DNA from 4 places in the Cronobacter universalis NCTC 9529 genome. Region 1 is predicted to be linked to each of the others. Evidence: predicted binding sites of a transcription regulator. Region 1 holds the regulator's gene; each other region holds the start of a gene.
The links. Region 1 encodes PurR, which represses purine synthesis genes. Its sites were predicted from a motif close to CANGCAAACGTTTGCNTG; they were not measured.
Positions count from the first base shown of each region.

Region 2: a site for PurR is predicted at 2,261-2,278, ahead of glyA (serine hydroxymethyltransferase). Genes of this name have one in related genera too.
Region 3: a site for PurR is predicted at 2,120-2,137, ahead of purH (bifunctional phosphoribosylaminoimidazolecarboxamide formyltransferase/IMP cyclohydrolase). Genes of this name have one in related genera too.
Region 4: a site for PurR is predicted at 1,259-1,276, ahead of AFK65_RS04895 (nucleoside-specific channel-forming protein Tsx). Genes of this name have one in related genera too.

Region 1 covers NZ_CP012257.1:1,950,627-1,954,327, forward strand. The annotation lists gene punR (DNA-binding transcriptional activator PunR) at 51-962, shown strand; gene purR (HTH-type transcriptional repressor PurR) at 981-2,006, opposite strand; gene cydH (cytochrome bd-I oxidase subunit CydH) at 2,299-2,388, shown strand; gene AFK65_RS08915 (MFS transporter) at 2,653-3,701, shown strand, end outside.
Region 2 covers NZ_CP012257.1:3,190,064-3,193,764, forward strand. The annotation lists gene AFK65_RS14710 (carboxymuconolactone decarboxylase family protein) at 25-402, opposite strand; gene AFK65_RS14715 (MerR family transcriptional regulator) at 458-820, opposite strand; gene glyA (serine hydroxymethyltransferase) at 892-2,145, opposite strand; gene hmpA (NO-inducible flavohemoprotein) at 2,469-3,659, shown strand.
Region 3 covers NZ_CP012257.1:362,832-366,532, forward strand. The annotation lists gene purD (phosphoribosylamine--glycine ligase) at 1-398, opposite strand, end outside; gene purH (bifunctional phosphoribosylaminoimidazolecarboxamide formyltransferase/IMP cyclohydrolase) at 412-2,001, opposite strand; rRNA gene AFK65_RS01700 (16S ribosomal RNA) at 2,580-3,701, shown strand, end outside.
Region 4 covers NZ_CP012257.1:1,080,119-1,083,819, forward strand. The annotation lists gene secF (protein translocase subunit SecF) at 1-35, shown strand, start outside; gene AFK65_RS21995 (hypothetical protein) at 51-212, opposite strand; gene AFK65_RS04895 (nucleoside-specific channel-forming protein Tsx) at 232-1,110, opposite strand; gene AFK65_RS04900 (SadB/YajI family lipoprotein) at 1,451-2,011, opposite strand; gene nrdR (transcriptional regulator NrdR) at 2,166-2,615, shown strand; gene ribD (bifunctional diaminohydroxyphosphoribosylaminopyrimidine deaminase/5-amino-6-(5-phosphoribosylamino)uracil reductase RibD) at 2,619-3,701, shown strand, end outside.

The DNA.
Region 1 (3,701 bases):
GTGAAACGCTAATATTTGCCGTTTCCATTCAAAAATTTTGCAGGCAGAAAATGTGGTCTGAATATTCTCTGGAAGTCGTCGACGCCGTGGCGCGCACCGGCAGCTTCACCGCGGCGGCGGCGGAACTGCACCGCGTGCCTTCTGCCGTCAGCTATACGGTGCGCCAGCTGGAGGAGTGGCTTGCGGTGTCGCTCTTCGAGCGCCGCCATCGCGATGTGGTCCTGACGCCCGCGGGCGCCTGGTTTTTGCGCGAGGGGCGTTCTGTCATCAAAAAAATGATGATCACCCGTCAGCAGTGCCAGCAGATCGCCAACGGCTGGCGAGGACAGCTCTCCATCGCGGTGGACAACATCGTGCGTCCGGAACGCACCCGCCGTCTGGTGCTCGATTTCTACCGGCACTTTTCCGATGTCGAATTGCAGGTGTCGCAGGAGGTGTTTAACGGCGTCTGGGACGCGCTGGCGGACGGGCGCGTGGAACTCGCCATCGGCGCGACACAGGCGATCCCGGTCGGCGGGCGCTTCGCGTTTCGCGATATGGGCATGCTGAGCTGGCGCTGCGTGGTGGCGCATCATCACCCGCTGGCGCAGCGCGACGGCGCGCTCAGCGACGACAGGCTGCGCGATTACCCGTCGCTGGTGCTGGAAGACACCTCGCGATCGCTGCCCAAACGCATCACCTGGCTGCTGGATAACCAGCGGCGCGTGGTGGTGCCGGACTGGCACTGCGCCGCCGATGCGCTGAGCGAAGGGCTCTGTATCGGCATGGTGCCGACGCACTTCGCGAAGCCGTGGCTCGATAGCGGGGAGTGGCATGCGCTGACGCTGGAAAACCCGTTCCCGGACGCCGCCTGCTGCCTGACGTGGCGACAAAGCGATGCCTCGCCCGCGCTGCGCTGGCTGCTCGATTATCTGGGGGACAGTGAAACGCTGAACAAGGAGTGGCTGCGGGAGCCGCAGTAATACGGCTCCCGGAGGGGATTAACGGCGATAGTCGCGGAACGGGCCGTCCGCCACCGAGCGGCGTTCGATCAGGCGCGGATGCACCTCGATGGTCTGCGACTCTTCGCGCTTGTTGACGATGCGGTCGAGCAGCATATTGAACGCGGTCTGGCCCAGCGTCTCCTTCGGCTGATGGATCGTCGTCAGCGCCGGGCTGAAGAAGCGGGCGTTACGCACGTTGTCGTAGCCGATAATCGAAATATCCTGCGGCACGCGCAGACCCATCTCATCCGCGGCGCAGATAGCGCCCATCGCCATAATATCGCCGCCGCAGAAGATGGCGGTGGGGCGCTGCGGCTGCGAGAGGATCTGCTGCATGGCGCGATAACCGGATTCCGGCTCGAAATCGCCCTGCACGATCCAGTTTTCCGGCACTTTGATGGCCGCTTCTTCCAGCGCTTTCATAAAGCCGGAAAAACGCCCGACGCCGGTGTTGCGCTCAAGCTGCCCCGGAATAACGCCGATATCGCGATGGCCGCGCTCGATAAGGTAACGCCCGGCGAGATAACCGCCCTGAAACGCGTTATCGATAACCGAGTCGGTGAAATCCGCTTTCGCTTCGCCCCAGTCCATCACCACCATCGGGATATGACGGTACTCTTCGAGCGTGGCGAGTAGCGGCTCCGGGTATTCCGAACACATCACCAGCAGGCCGTCGACGCGCTTTTGCGCCATCATCGACAGGTACGCGCGCTGCTTTTCCAGATTGTTATGCGCGTTGCCGAGGATCAACGTATAGCCTTTCGCAAAGCAGCTGTTCTCAACCGCTTCGATGATTTCGGCGAAATAGGGCGCTTCGCTACTGGTCGCCAGCAGCCCGATAGACTTGGTATGGTTCACCTTCAGGCTGCGCGCCACGGCGCTTGGCGAATAGTGTAATTCTTTGATAGCCGCCCATACCGCGTTGCGCGTCTCTTCCGCCACAAAACGGGTTTTGTTAATTACATGTGAGACTGTTGTTGTGGAAACGTTGGCTCGCTTCGCGACGTCTTTAATTGTTGCCATTAATAATCACTCCAGACCCCTGGCTGAGCCCTGCAAAATCACGGGTTAATCGTTTGCCTGTACACACCCCTGTGTGCCACGAGGGGACGTGCGGCATGCCGGGAAACGCGACATTTATCGTGAGGAGGGGTCGATGGCCGGTACCGAATAAAGTAGCGACGAATTTTGGCTTATCTTTCCCGAAAGGGGAAGAGGGAAAACGCATATCTGGTTAAATGTCGCAGGATTTTTCGGCCCGTTTATGCAAAAATGCGCACTACCTGATTTTTATGGGGTCTTTAAGGAGAATACCATGAGTACCGATCTGAAATTTTCGCTGGTCACTACGCTTGTTGTACTGGGCCTGATTGTGGCGGGCGCTTTTACCGCCATCCTGCATTAAGCGCCAGGCGGGAGCGCGTCCCCGTTCTCCCGCTTTCTTATACCATTCCTGCGCTTAAGCGCCTTTCGCCCGCCGTTTCCTTTCTTTTTCACGCTTTTCCCTTATGATTCGCTAATAACAATTTGCGCGTGTTTTTTAACACCCGTGCAATAATATTTTGCTGTTTTTGTCACTTATCTTTTCTGACTGAAACTGCCATCCTCTCTGCATCCTGCTGTAACGTCGGGCATCTCCGGCGCTGTTGTAAAATTTCTGGAGCAATGAATGAAAGTCAACTTCCCGTTACTGGCACTGGCTATTGGTGCTTTTGGCATTGGCACGACCGAGTTTTCCCCGATGGGGCTGTTGCCGGTAATAGCCAACGGCGTCAACGTCTCGATTCCGGCCGCCGGTATGCTGATCAGCGCCTACGCGGTTGGCGTGATGGTGGGGGCGCCGCTGATGACGCTTTTGCTGTCGCACCGCGCGCGACGCAGCGCGCTGATTTTCCTGATGGCGATTTTTACGCTCGGCAATGTGCTCTCGGCGCTGGCGCCGGATTACATGACGCTGATGGCCTCGCGTATTCTCACCAGCCTTAACCACGGGGCGTTCTTCGGGCTCGGCTCAGTCGTTGCGGCAAGCGTGGTGCCGAAGCATAAACAGGCGAGCGCCGTCGCGACGATGTTTATGGGCCTGACCATCGCCAATATCGGCGGCGTGCCGGCGGCGACCTGGCTTGGCGAAACCATCGGCTGGCGAATGTCGTTTCTGGCGACCGCCGGTCTTGGGCTGGTGGCGATGGCGAGCCTCTGGTTCTCCCTGCCGAAAGGCGGCAGCGGCGAGCGTCCGGATGTGAAAAGCGAACTGGCGGTGCTGATGCGTCCGCAGGTAGTCAGCGCGTTGCTGACCACGGTGCTCGGCGCGGGCGCGATGTTTACGCTCTATACCTATATCGCGCCTGTTCTGCATCATATTACTGACGCCAGCGCGGCGTTCGTCACCGCCATGCTGGTGCTGATTGGCGTCGGTTTTTCCATCGGCAACTATCTGGGCGGCCGCCTGGCGGACCGCTCGGTGAGCGGCACACTGAAAGGCTTCCTGATGCTGCTTATCGTCATTATGGCGGCGATCCCGTGGCTTGCGAAAACGGAGATCGGCGCGGCAGTGAGTATGGTGGTTTGGGGGGCGGCGACGTTCGCCGTGGTGCCGCCGCTGCAGATGCGCGTGATGCGCGTCGCCAGCGAAGCGCCGGGCCTGTCGTCATCGGTCAATATCGGGGCGTTTAACCTTGGCAACGCGCTTGGCGCGGCGGCAGGCGGCGCGGTCATTCA
Region 2 (3,701 bases), 1.2 Mb from region 1:
GGGCCGCCGCAGCGGCCTGTCCTGTTACACGCCCGCCCCGGCAAAAACCGTTTTAGCGGTAAACATCGCATTCAGCGCCGCCGGAAAACCGGCATAGAGCGACATCTGAATAATCACTTCAATAATCTCTTCGCGGGTGCAGCCGACATTCAGCGCCGCGTGCAGATGCACGGCCAGCTGCGGCTGCGCGTGGCCAAGCGCGGTGAGCGCCGCGACGGTCGCGAGCTCCCGGCTTTTCAGCGACAGCCCTGGCCTGCTGTAGACATCGCCGAAGCCGAATTCAATAACGTAGCGCCCCAGATCCGGCGCGATATCGGCCAGCGCTTTAATCACATTTTCCCCTGCCGCGCCGTCGATTTCGGACAGTCGCGCAAGGCCTGCTTCATAACGTGATGAGGTCATACCGTTCTCCTTTTGTGTGGTTGAGATAACGGTAAGACTTCGAGTTAACTCCAGGTCAAGCGCTGTTTTTTAACAGTGTCTCGCCGTAGTACGCCATTTTGTCTTTAAGGCGCGCCAGATGGTCAGCCTGCGCCGCCAGCCGCGCTTCGAGCCGCTGCGCGTGCTGCGCCAGCAGTTCACGACGCGCGCCGACGGTCGCCTCTCCCTGCGCGCGCAGCCTGGCGTAGCGCTGGATCTCCTCCAGCGGCATATCGGTCGCTTTCAGACGCTTAATAAACGCCGCCCAGTCGAGATCCGAGCGATAATAGTCGCGATGCCCGCTGGCGTTGCGCGCCGGCACCAGCAGCCCCAGCTTTTCGTAATAGCGCAGCGTATAAACGCCAAGGCCGGTCAGCGTGGCGAACTCCTGAATACGCATGGCGATCTCCTGTATGCCGTCGCCCCATAAAAAAAGGCCGCGCGAGGCGGCCTTCATTGGTGTGTGAACGCTTACGCGTAAACCGGGAAGCGTGCGCAGATATCCAGCACTTTACCTTTGACGCGCTCGATAACCGCTTCGTCATTGATGTTGTCCAGGATGTCGCACATCCAGCCTGCCAGCTCTTTCACTTCCGCTTCTTTAAAGCCGCGGCGCGTCACAGACGGAGAACCGATACGGATACCGGAGGTCACGAACGGGCTCTTCGGATCGTTAGGCACGCTGTTTTTGTTCACGGTGATGTTGGCGCGGCCAAGTGCGGCGTCAGCATCTTTACCGGTCAGGTTTTTATCCACCAGATCCAGCAGGAACAGGTGGTTTTCCGTACCGCCGGAAACAACTTTGTAGCCGCGCGCCAGGAACACTTCCACCATCGCTTTGGCGTTTTTGGCCACCTGCTGCTGGTAGGTTTTGAACTCCGGCTCCATCGCTTCTTTCAGCGCGACCGCTTTCGCCGCGATAACGTGCATCAGCGGGCCGCCCTGCGCGCTCGGGAACACGGCAGAGTTCAGTTTTTTGTACAGCTCTTCGCTGCCGCCTTTGGCGAGGATCAGACCGCCGCGCGGGCCAGCCAGCGTTTTATGGGTGGTCGTAGTCACGACGTGCGCGTGCGGAACCGGGTTCGGGTAGACGCCAGCGGCAATCAGGCCCGCCACATGCGCCATGTCGACGAACAGGTATGCGCCGATGCTGTCAGCGATTTCACGCATTTTTGCCCAGTCAACGATGCCGGAGTAAGCGGAGAAACCCCCGATGATCATTTTCGGTTTATGGGTCTGCGCCTGCTTCGCCATGTCTTCGTAATCGATTTTGCCTGACTCATCGATACCGTAAGGGATGATGTTGTAGAGCTTACCGGAGAAGTTGACCGGGGAGCCGTGGGTCAGGTGGCCGCCCTGCGCCAGGTTCATACCCAGCACGGTGTCGCCCGGTTGCAGCAGCGCGGTGTAGACCGCGAAGTTGGCCTGGGAGCCGGAGTGCGGCTGCACGTTGGCGTAGTCAGCGCCGAAGAGCTCTTTCGCGCGGTCGATCGCCAGCTGCTCAACGATATCCACATATTCGCAGCCGCCGTAGTAACGCTTGCCCGGGTAACCTTCGGCATATTTGTTGGTCAGCTGAGAGCCTTGCGCCTGCATGACGCGCGGGCTGGTGTAGTTTTCGGAGGCGATCAGTTCGATGTGCTCTTCCTGACGTACTTTTTCCTGCTCCATAGCCTGCCACAGTTCGGCATCATAATCGGCAATGTTCATTTCACGCTTTAACATCCGCATCTCCTGACTCAGCTGACAATAAAATGTACTGCAATTAGGGGCCCTTTTGGGCGACGGCCAACAGTGTAAACCGATTGGCAGCGTGAAGATAGGGCTTGACAGAGGTTTTTACGCAAACGTTTGGCATGGCGTGGCGCAAGGGTTTGAACGATTAAGCAAACGCGCGCTTTACGCGACTTATTTTCATTTTCAACCTGTCTTTTTTTCATTCGCTCCGGGCGCGATCGCAGGGGGTGATAAAACCATTTACAACGTGCAGGTATTTTTTATAAGATGCATTTAAAATACACTTTATAAAAAAACGGAAGTAAGCAACCATGCTGGATAGTCAAACCATCGCCGTCGTGAAATCTACCATCCCGCTGCTGGCGCAGACCGGCCCGAAACTCACCGCGCACTTTTATGATCGGATGTTTACGCACAATCCGGAGCTCAAAGAGATTTTCAACATGAGCAACCAGCGCAACGGCGATCAGCGAGAAGCGCTGTTCAACGCCATTTGCGCCTACGCCGCCAACATTGAAAACCTCGCGGCCCTGCTGCCGGCGGTGGAGAAAATCGCCCAGAAGCACACCAGCTTTAATATCAAACCGGCGCAGTACAACATCGTGGGCGAGCATCTGCTGGCGACGCTCGACGAGATGTTCAGCCCAGGCCAGGAAGTGCTGGATGCCTGGGGTAAAGCCTACGGCGTGTTAGCGTGCGTGTTTATCAATCGCGAAGCCGAGATTTACCAGAGCAACGCGCAGAAAACCGGCGGCTGGGAAGGCACGCGCGAATTTCGCATCGCGAGCAAAACGCCGCAGAGCGCGATTGTTACAAGCTTTGAGCTGGAGCCGGTGGACGGCGGCCCGGTCGCTGATTACCTGCCCGGCCAGTACACCGCCGTCTGGATCAAGCCGCAGGGGTTCGCGCATCAGGAGATTCGCCAGTATTCGCTCACCCGCAAGCCGAACGGCAAAAGCTATCGCATCGCGGTGAAACGCGAAGGCGAAGGCCTGGTATCGAACTGGCTGCATCAACATGCGCAGCCGGGCGATGTGATTCATCTGGCCGCACCTGCGGGCGATTTCTTTATGGATGTTGAACCGCAGACGCCGGTGACGCTTATCTCGGCGGGTGTGGGCCAGACGCCGATGCTGGCGATGCTCGATACGCTGGCAAGCGCGCGGCACCCGGCGCAGGTGAACTGGTATCACGCGGCGGAAAGCGGCGACGTGCACGCGTTTACCGATGAAGTGGCGCAGCTCGGCGCGAAACTGCCCCGCTTTACCAGCCATGTCTGGTATCGCGTGCCGACCGACGCCGATCGCAGCGCGGGGCGTTATAACAGCGAAGGGTTGATGGCGCTTCGCGATCGCGAAATGCATGTGACCACGCCCGGTATGCAGTTTTATCTCTGCGGCCCGGTGAAATTTATGCAGTTCGCCGCGGCGCAGTTAGTGAGCCTGGGCGTGAATAAAGAGAACATCCATTACGAGTGTTTCGGCCCGCATAAGGTGTTGTAAGGGGTCGGCGTTTTGTGGGCGGTTCGGCGGGTGCGCTACGCT
Region 3 (3,701 bases), 1.6 Mb from region 1:
GCCAGCGCCGGTTCGGTCTCGGTAAAGTTCTGGTATTCCGCCGTCGGGATGCGATGGCGCGCCAGGAAATCTTTCGTGAAGGCTTTTGAGCCTTCGAGCTGCGCGGCGCCTTTGGTTGGCCCGAAGATTTTCAGGCCCGCGGCGCGAAACGCGTCCACCACGCCGATAACCAGCGGCGCTTCCGGCCCGACAATCGTCAGATCGATGTTTTCCGCCTGCGCAAAGCTCAGCAGCGCCGGAATGTCGGTCGGGCTGATGGCGACGTTTTGCAGCGCAGGCTCAAGCGCCGTACCGGCGTTGCCCGGTGCCACAAAAACGGTTTCAACCTGCGGCGACTGGACGGCTTTCCAGGCCAGCGCGTGCTCGCGCCCGCCGTTGCCAATAACTAATACTTTCATCGTAGCTCCGTGATTAATGGCGGAAATGGCGCATATCAGTGAAGATCATGGCGATGCCGTGTTCGTCGGCGGCGGCGATCACTTCGTCATCGCGAATCGAACCGCCCGGCTGGATAACACAGGTGATGCCCACGGCCGCGGCGGCGTCGATGCCGTCACGGAACGGGAAGAACGCGTCGGAGGCCATCGCCGAGCCTTTGACTTCCAGGCCTTCATCGCCAGCTTTGATACCCGCGATTTTAGCGGAATAGACGCGGCTCATCTGGCCGGCGCCAATGCCGATGGTCATGTTATCGCGCGCATAAACAATGGCGTTGGATTTCACGAATTTCGCCACTTTCCAGCAGAAGAGCGCGTCGCGCAGCTCCTGTTCGGTCGGCTGGCGTTTTGTCACTACACGCAGATCGGCTTCGGTCACCATGCCCAGATCGCGGTCCTGGACCAGCAGGCCGCCATTAACGCGTTTGAAATCGAGGCCCGGTACGCGAGAGTGCCATTCGCCGCACACCAGTACGCGCACGTTTTGCTTCGCGGCGGTGATTTTCAGGGCTTCTTCACTGGCAGATGGCGCAATGATGACTTCAACGAACTGGCGAGAAACGATCGCCTGCGCGGTTTCGGCATCCAGCTCGCGGTTAAAGGCGATGATGCCGCCAAAGGCGGACGTCGGGTCGGTTTTATAAGCGCGGTCATAGGCGTCGAGAATCGAGCTGCTGACGGCAACGCCGCACGGGTTGGCATGCTTCACAATCACGCAGGCCGGTTCGCTGAATTCCTTCACGCACTCCAGCGCGGCGTCGGTATCGGCGATGTTGTTATAAGAGAGCGCTTTACCCTGAGCCTGGCGGGCGGTCGCGACAGACGCTTCTTTAATTTCTTCTTCTATATAGAAGGCAGCCTGCTGATGGCTGTTCTCGCCGTAACGCATATCCTGCTTCTTAATAAAGTTCAGGTTGAGGGTGCGTGGGAAGCGGCCAGCAGGGGCAGTGGTTTCGCCATGATAAGCAGGCACCAGGCTGCCGAAGTAGTTGGCGATCATGCTGTCATACGCGGCCGTATGCTCGAAGGCTTTAATGGCGAGATCGAAACGCGTAGTAAAGGACAACGAGCCGTTATTCGCATCCAGCTCTTCAATAATAGCGGTGTAGTCGCTGCTCTTTACCACAATGGCGACATCTTTATGGTTCTTGGCGGCGGAGCGGACCATCGTCGGGCCGCCGATATCGATATTCTCAACCGCGTCTTCCAGCGTGCAGCCTTCGCGCGCGACCGTCTGCGCGAACGGGTAGAGGTTCACCACCACCATATCAATCGGGGAGATCGCATGCTGCGCCATGATCTCGTCGTCCTGGCCGCGACGACCCAGAATGCCGCCGTGGACTTTCGGGTGCAGGGTTTTGACGCGGCCGTCCATCATCTCCGGGAAGCCCGTGTAGTCGGAGACTTCCGTCACCGGCAGACCAGCTTCCGCCAGCAGCCGAGCCGTACCGCCCGTAGAGAGGAGCTCAACCCCACGCGTTGAGAGTGCGCGGGCGAAGTCGACGATACCGGCTTTGTCAGAAACGCTGAGCAGAGCGCGGCGTACAGGACGAGGTTGTTGCATGTATAAATCCCCTGGATTTGATCATTACAGAAGAGCGTTAGCGAAATTCCAGCCATTTTTTACTGAAATGTAGCTCACGCTCCTGAAAAAGCGTGCGTCGTAAACAGGGCTGCATTGTAGCGAAAACGTTTGCGTGGCGCTCGCGAAATTTCGGGGCGTGGTCGGTTTGTGGATAACTCTGTGTGCAAATGGGTATAAACCGGGGTTTTGCTGGGGAATGCAGCAGTCAGTCATTTTTATGCGATTTATGTGTTGCGGGCTCAGGAGAACTCCCTATAATGCGCCTCCATCGACACGGCGCTGATGACGAACATCACACAGCGACGGTGAGTCGGAAAGAGAAAAATCCTGAAATTAAGGGTTGACTCTGAAAGAGGAAAGCGTAATATACGCCACCTCGCGACAGCAGGCTGAATGCCGCGTCGCACCGCTCTTTAACAATTTATCAGACAATCTGTGTGGGCACTCGGGGCACTGATATCTTAACGTCTACGGACGATAAACGAATATCAAGTCTCAAGTGAACAACAGTTAATTCATTACGAACTAACAGTTTAATTCTTTGAGCATCAGACTTTTAATTGAAGAGTTTGATCATGGCTCAGATTGAACGCTGGCGGCAGGCCTAACACATGCAAGTCGAACGGTAACAGAGAGCAGCTTGCTGCTCTGCTGACGAGTGGCGGACGGGTGAGTAATGTCTGGGAAACTGCCTGATGGAGGGGGATAACTACTGGAAACGGTAGCTAATACCGCATAACGTCTTCGGACCAAAGTGGGGGACCTTCGGGCCTCATGCCATCAGATGTGCCCAGATGGGATTAGCTAGTAGGTGGGGTAACGGCTCACCTAGGCGACGATCCCTAGCTGGTCTGAGAGGATGACCAGCCACACTGGAACTGAGACACGGTCCAGACTCCTACGGGAGGCAGCAGTGGGGAATATTGCACAATGGGCGCAAGCCTGATGCAGCCATGCCGCGTGTATGAAGAAGGCCTTCGGGTTGTAAAGTACTTTCAGCGAGGAGGAAGGGATTGTGGTTAATAACCACAGTCATTGACGTTACTCGCAGAAGAAGCACCGGCTAACTCCGTGCCAGCAGCCGCGGTAATACGGAGGGTGCAAGCGTTAATCGGAATTACTGGGCGTAAAGCGCACGCAGGCGGTCTGTTAAGTCAGATGTGAAATCCCCGGGCTCAACCTGGGAACTGCATTTGAAACTGGCAGGCTTGAGTCTCGTAGAGGGGGGTAGAATTCCAGGTGTAGCGGTGAAATGCGTAGAGATCTGGAGGAATACCGGTGGCGAAGGCGGCCCCCTGGACGAAGACTGACGCTCAGGTGCGAAAGCGTGGGGAGCAAACAGGATTAGATACCCTGGTAGTCCACGCCGTAAACGATGTCGACTTGGAGGTTGTGCCCTTGAGGCGTGGCTTCCGGAGCTAACGCGTTAAGTCGACCGCCTGGGGAGTACGGCCGCAAGGTTAAAACTCAAATGAATTGACGGGGGCCCGCACAAGCGGTGGAGCATGTGGTTTAATTCGATGCAACGCGAAGAACCTTACCTGGTCTTGACATCCAGAGAATCCTGCAGAGATGCGGGAGTGCCTTCGGGAACTCTGAGACAGGTGCTGCATGGCTGTCGTCAGCTCGTGTTGTGAAATGTTGGGTTAAGTCCCGCAACGAGCGCAACCCTTATCCTT
Region 4 (3,701 bases), 870 kb from region 1:
AAGAGGGCGCGGATCAACCGTCTCTCCTGCCGTAATCGCGCAGCAGCGTTTTACGTTATTAAAACCGCAGGTTCAGGCCTGCGGTTTTTTTTCGCCTTGATAATGAGTAAGTGAGAAGAAAGAAAAGGCGATGAACGTATATCTTTAGCGGCTAACCGCAGGGCGCGATAATCAACGCCCATAAAAAAGCCAGCAGGCGCTGGCTTTTTCACAGGTTCACCGGGGTAAGGCTTAGAAGTTGTAACCTACCACCAGGTAACCGCCCCAGCCCGTAGTGCGGGTGTTGTAGTTGGTGAAGCGCAGCTGCGCATCATCGTTCCACTGACCGCCGTTGTGCCAGTAACGCGCGACCACGGAGTAGTGCCAGTGATCATAGTTCAGCGCCAGAATATGGCTGGAGGCGATGGAATCGTTAGTGCGGGCTTTCACGCCATTGAGCGCATAACCGCCTTTATCACCGAGGTCTGAACCCCAGTCAAAGTTGGTGAAGCCGATGTAGCTCAGGTTGCCGCCCCACAGCTGGGTGATCGGCACGAAGTATTTCACTTTAAAGCGGTAGCCGTCCCACTCGTTCTGGTTTTCTGCACCGTAGTTCTGCCACTGGTATTTGGCATAAACGTTCAGGGAGAGGCTCATCGGCAGGCCGGTGTCGATATCGGTACCAAGACCCATATACCAGGTGCTCTGACGGCCAGAAGCGTTGCGGCCCATATCGTAGATATAGTTATTCGCGAAATACCACTCTTTGAACGGGCCAAACGCCAGGCTGGTGCCGGTCAGCTTATCGATAGAGAAGCGCGGTTCGATCTCCACAAACAGCGGGGAACCGTGGTTCCAGATCCCTTTAGCATCGGTGTTACCGCCGAAGAAAACCGGGGCGTCCGCGTAACCGTAGAAATCAAACCAGTCTTTTTTGGCGAACGCTTCATATTCCAGATAGGTATCGTTGCGGATGAACGGTCCGAAGCGCGTGTGGTAGCTGCCCACTACGTTAACGCTCTGGTGCCACCAGTCGGAAACAAACTCACTATTGCTGGTTTCTGCCGCGCCGGCAGTAAAAGAGGTGGAGAGCGCCAGGGCTGCACCGGCAGCTAAAACAATTTTTTTCATAATAGAGCCACTGTTTTCAGGAAATCCCCATTTCTGGGTGGAGTAATGCTTTCGCGCAACGCGGATAAACCGCCGCCGCATAAATTGTGCTGCCTATTATAAGTATCCAGCCTCACAAAAATATGTGGCGTTTCACATTCTTGTCATATACGTAATCGATTGCGTTCACGTTTGCGTACATCGGAACGCGGATTCTAGCGGCATAAGGGAACTAAGCCAACTCCTGTTACACCATTTTTTACGTTCGGGAGCGCAGAAGAGAGGAATTCACGGCGCGAGAAAAGCAAGAAAAGCGAGCGGCGCGAATGTAACAAACTCCGCGCCGCAGATGGTGAAGCACTCAGGGCGCGACGACGGCGTCGCCGGCGATAAGCGGCTGGATATCATGCACGCGGATAAAGCCCAGCTGTTCCGGCGTGATGCCGGTCAGCGTCAGCGGAATGGAGACATCGCTCGGCGCCAGCGTGCTGGCAGGCGCGCTGAACGGCTGGTTCTGCACGTTCACTTCCTGGTAGTTTTCCGTCGTCCCCTGCAACTGGCCCCATTCGACGGTGCCGGTAAAAGCAGGCAGCGGATCGCTGGATTCGCTCTGGATGTACAGCGTCGCCTGCGTGCCGTTCGCGTCCGCCGTAACGTTGCGCAGCGACATCTTCAGCATACCCAGCTGGCTGCTTAGGCGAGCGGGCGTGTTGGAGCCCGGCAGCAGGTAGACGCCGCTTTTCGATTTCACATTCAGCGCGTTCTGCTGCGTGATTTTGACGGTCTCCTGCTTGAGCTTTGTCATCTCCTGATTGAGCGTGCTGACATTCTGGTGCATCTGGCGCACTTCGCTTTGCGGCGCGCAGGCGCTTAAGGCCAGCGCGCTGGCGACGATAGACCATTTCAGATAACGTGTTGTCATTGTTCGCTTTTCCTGAAAGAGTGGCGGTCTGTTCATGGTAGAGCGTAACGGCGCGTCCGGCATAGCGCCTTTGTCTCAAAAAGGTTGCGTCTTTGTAGTCCCGCCAGTTCAGGGTAAACTGTTGTTCAGTTAACTTTTTCAGTCAGGAAGCGCTATGCATTGCCCGTTCTGTTTCGCCGTTGACACTAAAGTGATCGATTCCCGCCTGGTGGGAGAAGGCTCCTCAGTGCGCCGCCGCCGCCAGTGCCTGGTGTGCCATGAACGTTTCACGACGTTTGAAGTCGCGGAGCTGGTCATGCCGCGGGTGGTGAAAAGCAACGACGTGCGCGAGCCTTTCAATGAAGACAAACTGCGCAGCGGCATGCAGAAAGCGCTGGAAAAACGCCCGGTCAGCTCCGATGACGTGGAGATGGCCATCAACCATATCAAATCCCATCTGCGCGCGACCGGCGAACGTGAAGTGCCAAGCAAACTTATCGGCAATCTGGTGATGGAGCAGCTTAAAAAGCTCGATAAAGTCGCCTATATCCGTTTTGCGTCGGTCTACCGCAGCTTTGAAGATATCCGCGAATTCGGCGAAGAGATCGCCCGCTTACAGGATTAACTGATGTCTGACGAATTTTACATGGCGCGCGCGCTTAAGCTCGCGGGCCAGGGACGTTTTACCACGCATCCGAACCCGCGCGTGGGCTGCGTGATTGTTAAAGAGGGCGTTATCGTCGGCGAAGGCTTTCATCTGCGCGCCGGCGAGCCACATGCCGAAGTGCATGCGCTGCGCATGGCGGGCGACAAGGCGCGCGGCGCCACCGCGTATGTCACGCTTGAACCCTGCAGCCACCACGGGCGCACGCCGCCGTGCTGCGATGCGCTGATTAACGCGGGCGTCGCGCGCGTCGTCGCGGCGATGCAGGATCCGAACCCGCAGGTGGCGGGCCGCGGCCTGTACCGTCTTCAGCAGGCGGGCATTGAGGTCAGTCATGGCCTGATGATGAGCGAGGCCGAAGCGCTCAATAAAGGCTTTCTCAAGCGTATGCGTACCGGTTTTCCGTTTATTCAGCTCAAACTCGGCGCGTCGCTTGACGGACGCACGGCGATGGCGAGCGGCGAAAGCCAGTGGATAACCTCGCCGCAGGCGCGGCGCGACGTGCAGCGTCTGCGCGCCGAAAGCCATGCTATCCTCACTACCAGCGCCACGGTGCTGGCCGACGATCCGTCAATGACCGTGCGCTGGGACGAACTCGGCGAAGAAACGCAGGCGGTTTATCCGCGTGAAAACCTGCGCCAGCCGCTGCGGATCGTGCTCGATCGCCAGAATCAGGTGACGCCCGCGCACAAGATCGTCAATCAGCCCGGCGAGACCTGGCTTGCCCGCGCCTGCCCGGACGACACCGTCTGGCCAGAGGGCGTCGAACAACTGCCGACGCCCGTGCACAACGGCAAGCTCGATCTGGTGCTGCTGATGATGCAGCTTGGCAAACGCCAGGTGAACAGCCTGTGGGTCGAGGCGGGCCCGCAGCTCGCTGGCGCGCTGCTTCAGGCGGGCCTGGTCGATGAGCTGATTGTTTATATGGCGCCGAAACTGCTCGGCAGCGAGGCCCGCGGGCTATTCGCGCTGCCAGGTCTTGAGCGGCTTGCCGACGCACCGCGCCTGGAATTTCGCGACGCCGTACAGGTCGGCCCCGATTTGCGC